One region of the Hydrogenophaga sp. L76 genome, then DNA from elsewhere that is predicted to be linked to it. Evidence: riboswitches for the same ligand, from Rfam matches in the RefSeq annotation. Region 1 holds a riboswitch; the other holds the start of a gene.
The links. A riboswitch is a leader RNA that binds a small molecule or an ion and turns the genes downstream of it on or off. The one in region 1 is predicted to bind thiamine pyrophosphate.
Positions count from the first base shown of each region.

Region 2: it holds a riboswitch for thiamine pyrophosphate, as region 1 does, so the genes downstream of both, thiC (phosphomethylpyrimidine synthase ThiC) here and AC23D4_RS07610 (thiamine ABC transporter substrate-binding protein) in region 1, are expected to answer to the same signal.

Region 1 is NZ_CM172807.1:1,605,779-1,609,173, forward strand. It holds gene AC23D4_RS07605 (ABC transporter permease) at 1-399, opposite strand, end outside; gene AC23D4_RS07610 (thiamine ABC transporter substrate-binding protein) at 405-1,475, opposite strand; TPP riboswitch at 1,540-1,648, opposite strand; gene AC23D4_RS07615 (class I SAM-dependent methyltransferase) at 1,842-2,504, shown strand; gene AC23D4_RS07620 (hypothetical protein) at 2,597-2,767, opposite strand; gene AC23D4_RS07625 (transglutaminase-like domain-containing protein) at 2,882-3,395, opposite strand, start outside.
Region 2 is NZ_CM172807.1:2,061,735-2,065,129, forward strand. It holds gene AC23D4_RS09825 (DUF302 domain-containing protein) at 1-291, opposite strand, end outside; gene AC23D4_RS09830 (DUF6920 family protein) at 359-1,219, opposite strand; TPP riboswitch at 1,385-1,497, shown strand; gene thiC (phosphomethylpyrimidine synthase ThiC) at 1,616-3,395, shown strand, end outside.

The DNA.
Region 1 (3,395 bases):
GCCGGCCCCCGCCAGCGGCGCGCCGAGCAGGCCACGCGGACCCCAGAGCGCCAGCACGCCGAGCGCGGCCACCAGCGTGGGCACCACGAAGGGCAGCATCAGCAGGCGCAGCACCAGCGAACGGCCCGGGAACTCCAGCCGAGCCAGCACCCAGGCCACGGGCAGGCCCAGCACCAGGGCCAGTGCGCAGGTGATCGCCGCCTGGGCCAGGGACCACAACACGCGCCAGCGCAGGAAGTCGTCCTGCCAGACATCGAGCCAGCGCAGCGGTTCGCCACCCGACCACGCCCCTGCGCCCAGCCCCTCGGCCAGCAGCCGGACGACCGGCGCCACCAGCAGCAGCGCCAGAAAGGCCAGCGGCAACGCGGGCAGCAGCCAGCGGGCTGGCAGGCGCGGCATGGGGTTTATTTGAGGACGGTCTTGGTCCAGCGCTGCAGCCAGGCCTTGCCTTTGGCAGAGGCCTCTGCGGCGCTGGGGTTGTCAAACGCCGCCGGCTCGCTGGCGTGCTGTTTCAACACGTCCACTTGCGCGGCGCCCGCTTCGGCCGGGAACATCCACATCGTGGTCTGCAGCGCCTGCTGGGCCGGGGCCGAGCGCAGGAACTCGATGAACCTGGCGGCGGCATCGCGCGCGGCCGGGTTGCCGCCCTTGACCAGCGCCACACCCTCGACCTGGCGGAACACGCCGCCCTGAAGGAACAGGTTGGCGGTGGGCGACTCGCTCAGCTTTTCCTTGGCGTAGAACACCTCGGCCGCCGGGCTGCTGGCGTAACTGACCACGATGGGCCGCGTGCCGCCGTTGCGCGTGAACTCGGTGTAGTAGGCCTCGGTCCAGCCCTTGACCACCTTCACGCCGTTGGCGCGCATCTTCGCCCACCACTGGAACGCCGCCTCTTCGCCCAGGCCGGCGATGGTGGCGAACACGAAGGCCTGGCCGGGGCTGGAGGTGGCCGGGTTCTGCACCACCAGCAGCTTGGCGTAGGCGGGCTTGGTGAGGTCTTCCAGCAAAGTCGGCAGCGCCAGGCCCTTGCTGGCGAACCAGGCCTTGTCGACGTTGAGGTTCACGAAGCCGTAGTCCACCGGGACCACGCCCGAGACCACACCGGTCTTGTCGGCGCCCTCGGCCATGGCAGCGGCCGAGGCGCGTTGCGCGGCGGGGCCGGTGTAGGCGTCGAGGACCTTCGCGGCCGTGGCGCGCGGCAGCAAGGTGTTGTCGATGCCGTAGACCACGTCGGCGATGGGCTTGGCCTTGGTGAGAATGAGCTTGTTGACCATCTCGCCAGCGTCACCCGCCTTGACGATCTGCAGCTTGACGCCCGCGTTTTTCTCGAACTGCGCCAGCAGCTCCTTGGGCAGGTCGAACGAACCGTGGGTCAGCACGCGCAGCGGCACCGCCTGTGCCCAGGCCGCGGGCGCTGCGCCCAGGGCCGCGAGGGAAACCGAAACCAGTGCCGCAGAAAAAAACCGCCGTTGCATGTGGAGCCGCCTTGTCGAAAAAAACGCCATGGGGAACGTCTGACAGGGCGGCTCGCATGCATCGGCGGCCGGCTGCTCACGCTCCCTACGCTGGCACGATCCAGATCAGGTGAGAGGGGTATTTCTCAGCCGCTGCCCGCGTGATTGCGGGCCCGGCACCCCCGGTGAAGCTGCGGATTGTAGACCCCACCTCAGCCCGCCACGTGCCCCTGTGTTACCGTGGTCCGCGCCCGCAGCCTCTGCGCGGCCATCCGCGAGATTGCCTCCTCGGCCCCGCATGCCCCTGCCCATGGTCCCCATGGAAGCGCTGTGCCCGTTCGACCAGAACCGTTTCACACCGCACACGCACCATGAAAAGAACCGCACATGCCCGGCTACGAGGTCCGTCAACAGACCGTCAACATCGGTGGACTGGACTACGACGTCCGCTCCCTGCTCGACAACCAGCAATACGCTGACCCGTTTGGCAGCGCCGAAGACGCAGGCATGGGCGCCTCGGGCTGGCCGCTGTTTGGCCAGGTCTGGCCCTCGGCGCGCGTGCTCGCGCTGGCCATGCACAGCCACCCCATCGAAGGCAAACGCATCCTGGAAATCGGCGCCGGCCTGGCGCTGGCCAGCCTGGTGATCCACCGCCGGGCCGGCAATGTGACCGTGACCGACTGGCATCCGCTGACCGAGACCTTCCTGCGGGAAAACCTGCTCGCCAACGGTCTGGGCCCACTGCCCTGCAAGCCCGGCAACTGGGCGCTGGACGACGCCAGCGGCGCCAGCGGCCTGGGCCGCTTCGACCTCATCATCGGCAGCGACTTGCTCTACGAACGCCAGCAGCCCGCCCAGCTCGCGCGCTTCATCGACCAGCACGCGACCCTGCACGCCGAGATCATCATCGTGGACCCGGACCGCAGCAACCGCAGCGCCTTCTGCCGCGAGATGGCGGCGCTGGGCTACCGCCTGACCATGCGCACGGCCGACAAGACACTGGAGGGCGGCGAGGCGTACAAGGGCCGCTTCCTCACGTTCCGGCGCTGAGAGCACGGAGCCCGAAAGCACTTCCGGAAAACAAAAAAGGTCCGCAACGGACCTTTTTCAGGCGCCGGCCCGAAGGCCGGCAGGACAGGCGATCAGCCGCCCTTGCCGGAGCGCTTGCCCGGGTTCTTCTTCGAGCGGGTGGCCACGCCACGCTCCAGGCTCACGCGCTGACCACGGCCCGGGCTGACCAGCGTCATGCCGGGGACGGGAGTGGGGCGGGGGGTGGCTTTGCGGTCGGCTTCGGTGACGATTTTGTTGCCCATGTCGGTTCCAGAGAGAGAAGTTGAAAACCCCTTATTAGGCCACAGGCGCGGCCCGGGCCTGGCGCCGGCGGACGGGCGGATCGGCTTCGCCGGCCCGCCAGCCCCCGGGAACGGTCAGAAGCCGGTGTGCCAGCCGCTGTCGGTGGACAGCGCCTCGGTGCGGTGCACCGGCATCTGCCAGCCGTTCTGCGGGTTCACCTGGGCCGAAATGTCGATGACCGGCGCCTGCGCCTGCACGCCGCCAAAGATGGTGGCGAACGAGGCATCGGCGGCATCGCGGCCGGTGCCGATGCGCACGAAGCCCATGGGAATGGCGGTGCCGGACGGATCGAACAGGTACCAGCGGTGGCCGAGGTAGACCTCGACGTAGGCGTGGAAGTCGGTCGGTCCCAGGGCCGGGTCGGCGCCGAAGTCGATCGCGGTGGTGAAACGCGCCGGGATGTTGAGCGCGCGGCACATCGTGATCATCAGGTGGGCAAAATCGCGGCAGACGCCCTTGTGATCGTTCAGGGTGTCCAGCGCCGAGGTCATGGAGTTGCTGGTGTTGGACTGGAACGTGACCTGGCTCTGCACCCACTCCTGGATCGCCTTCACGCGGCCATAACCGTGCGGCATCTGCCCGAACAGC
Region 2 (3,395 bases), 460 kb from region 1:
GTCCAGGAAGCCCACCACGATCTCGTGGCTCGACACTTCGCGCACGATCACATTGCAGGGCAACAGCAGCCCGATGTCGGGCTCCGCCTGCAAGGCCTGGTGCGCCAGCGGCGGGTTGCAGGCGCCGAGGATGCGGTAGCGCGGCATGTCCACGCCGAGCTTGTCTTTCATGGCCGCCTGCACGTCGATGTCGCTCAGCACACCGAAGCCCTCTTCCTTGAGGGCCTGGATGGTGTGGGCGAGCGCTTCATCGAACGAGGTGCCCTGGATGGTGGTGGTGAATCCGTACATGGTGATGTCCTTGCGGTGGTGGGAGGGGCGGGGTGACAGTGTGGCGGTTCGCTGGGCGGCGACCGGTTCAGGGCGACCATTCGTGGTTGAGAGAGGTGACTGTGCCACGCCAGTAGGTCTTGCGGCCTTCGGGCAGCAGCCAAGCCACTTCGCCGGACAGGGGCACGGTCATGCCATCCACGCGCTGGTGGTTGGCCCAGGTGCCCTCCCACGGAGCCGAACTGACCTCATTGCCGACTATACGGCCGCGCGCTTCGGCGCGCATGGACGTCATCAGGCCCGATGCATCGAAGCGGAACAGCAGGGTGATCGAGAGCGCGCCATCCGTCAGCGTGGCCTTGGCGGAGTGCCTGTCCACCGCGGTCCAGCGCACGCCCTGGCTGGGCAACAAGGCGGTGGGGTACCAGGCGGCTTCGGCAAAGAAGCGCATCAGCTCGCCGCGCGCCAGTTCGCCACCGCCCCGCAGGTCGGCCACGCTGAAGAGACCAAAAACGGCAGCGTGCAGCAGGCCTTCGCCGTCCGCATAGCTGTCGTGCACACGCACCGACACGCCGGGCGCCAGGGCGATGCGCGCGTCCCACAGAAAACCCGGGCGTTGCACGACCACCCGCTGGCGCGAGGTGAACGGCTTCCACTGTTCTCCGGTGGCCGACAGGTTGAAGCGGCCGGTGTGCTCCAGCGTGGCCGCGGTGACGATGGCCTGACCCGGCGTGAGCACGGTGCTGAAATAGCGCTGCACGGGCGCGGGCAGGCCTTCGATTTCGCGCGGGTCGTATCGTGCGGGTGCGGCGGGCAGGCGTTTCGCCTCTAGACGCGCCAGGATCGCCTGCGTCGCCCCGGTCCAGCGCATGCCGCCGACGGCGGTGAGGCCCACGAAAATCAGCGCGAGCGCCGCGACGATGAGGAACAGCCAGGTGAGCCAGGTCATGGGCGTGGAGGGTCTCGATGGCTTGGGTTGGCGGCGGAACACGATCAAGCAGCGTAACAAAACGCGGCAGCATGATTGGTGCGGTGGCGGACACGGGGCGCAACGCAATAGGCAAGCGCCCCGTGGGGTCGGTGCTCAGCGCATTCAAAAAACCGGGATACACTCCGCCCTGCTCCGGGGTGCACAGACCGAAAGGTCCAGCGCTGAGATGGTTGAAAAACCGAACCCGTGAACTTGATCTGGCTAGTACCAGCGAAAGAAGAGCGCAGCCCCCAGGGCCTGCATCCCCGACCCGTTCCTCGTGCAACGGGTCCGTCCACACCAGCGGTGGGCCCGGGTGCATGTTTTGACGGGCGGTCTCCGGAGCATTTACAGCCCCAACAGGAGACCGCCGCCATGAACGCCCCCGACAAGATTCCCTTCGCCGACCAGTTCGCACTCAGCCGCGAGCCCTTCCCCGCTTCGCGCAAGATCTACGTGCCCGGCTCGCAGGCCAGCATCCAGGTGCCCATGCGGGAGATCCTGCTGAGCAATGGTGAGCAGGTCACGGTGTACGACACCTCCGGCCCCTACAGCGACCCGACCGCCGCCATCGACGTGCGCACCGGCCTGGCCGACGTGCGCGGCGCCTGGATCGCGGCGCGTGGCGACACCGAAACCTACACCGGCCGCCAGCGCGCCGCGTTGGACGACGGCATCAAGAACGAGGCGCAGAACAACGGCACCACCATCGAACGCATCGAGGCCCTGCGCGCCGAGGCCGCCGGCCTGCAGCGCACGCCGCGCCGTGCAAAGAGCGGGCAGAACGTGACGCAGATGCACTACGCGCGCAAAGGCATCGTCACGCCCGAGATGGAGTACGTGGCCCTGCGCGAAAACGGCAAGCGCGAGTGGATGCGCGAGTACCTGGGCGACCCGGCGCGTGAAGCGCGCCTGCGCGGCAACCCCATGGGCGCGCGCATCCCCGAGCTGTTCACGCCCGAATTCGTGCGCGACGAAGTGGCGCGCGGCCGCGCCATCATCCCGGCCAACATCAACCACCCCGAGGTCGAGCCCATGGCCATCGGGCGCAATTTCGGCGTGAAGATCAACGCCAACATCGGCAACTCGGCCGTCACCTCCAGCATCGAGGAAGAAGTGGACAAGCTGGTGTGGGCGATCCGCTGGGGCGCCGACAACGTGATGGACCTGTCCACCGGCAAGAACATCCACACCACGCGCGACTGGATCGTGCGCAACAGCCCGGTGCCCATCGGCACGGTGCCGATCTACCAGGCACTGGAAAAAGTGGGCGGCGTGGCCGAAGACCTGACCTGGGCGATCTACCGCGACACGCTGATCGAGCAGGCCGAACAGGGCGTGGACTACTTCACCATCCACGCCGGCGTGCGCCTGGCCTACATCCACCTCACGGCACAGCGCCGCACCGGCATCGTCTCGCGCGGCGGCTCGATCCTGGCCAAGTGGTGCATCACCCACCACAAAGAGAACTTCCTCTACACGCACTTCGACGAGATCTGCGAAATCATGAAGGCCTACGACGTGAGCTTCTCGCTCGGCGACGGCCTGCGCCCGGGCAGCGCGTCGGACGCCAACGACGAAGCGCAATTCGCCGAACTCAAGACGCTGGGCGAGCTGACCCAGGTGGCCTGGAAGCACGACGTGCAGACCATGATCGAAGGCCCCGGCCACGTGCCCATGCACCTGATCCAGGCCAACATGGACGAGCAGCTGAAGCACTGCCACGAAGCGCCGTTCTACACCCTCGGTCCGCTGACCATCGACATCGCACCCGGCTACGACCACATCGCCAGCGCCGTGGGCGCTGCCATGATCGGCTGGATGGGCACCTCCATGCTCTGCTACGTGACGCCCAAGGAACACCTGGGCCTGCCCGACCGCGACGACGTGAAGCAAGGGATCATTGCCTACAAGATCGCCGCCCACGCGGCCGACATCGCCAAGGGCCACCCGGGCGCCCGCGCGCGCGACGACGCCATGAGCAAGGCGCGCTTCGAATTCCGCTGGCGCGACCAGTTCGCGCTCGGCCTGGACCCGCAGACCGCCGAGGACTACCACGACGAAACCCTGCCCAAGGACTCGTCGAAGGAGGCGCACTTCTGCTCCATGTGCGGGCCGAAGTTCTGCAGCATGAAGATCACGCAGGACGTGCGCG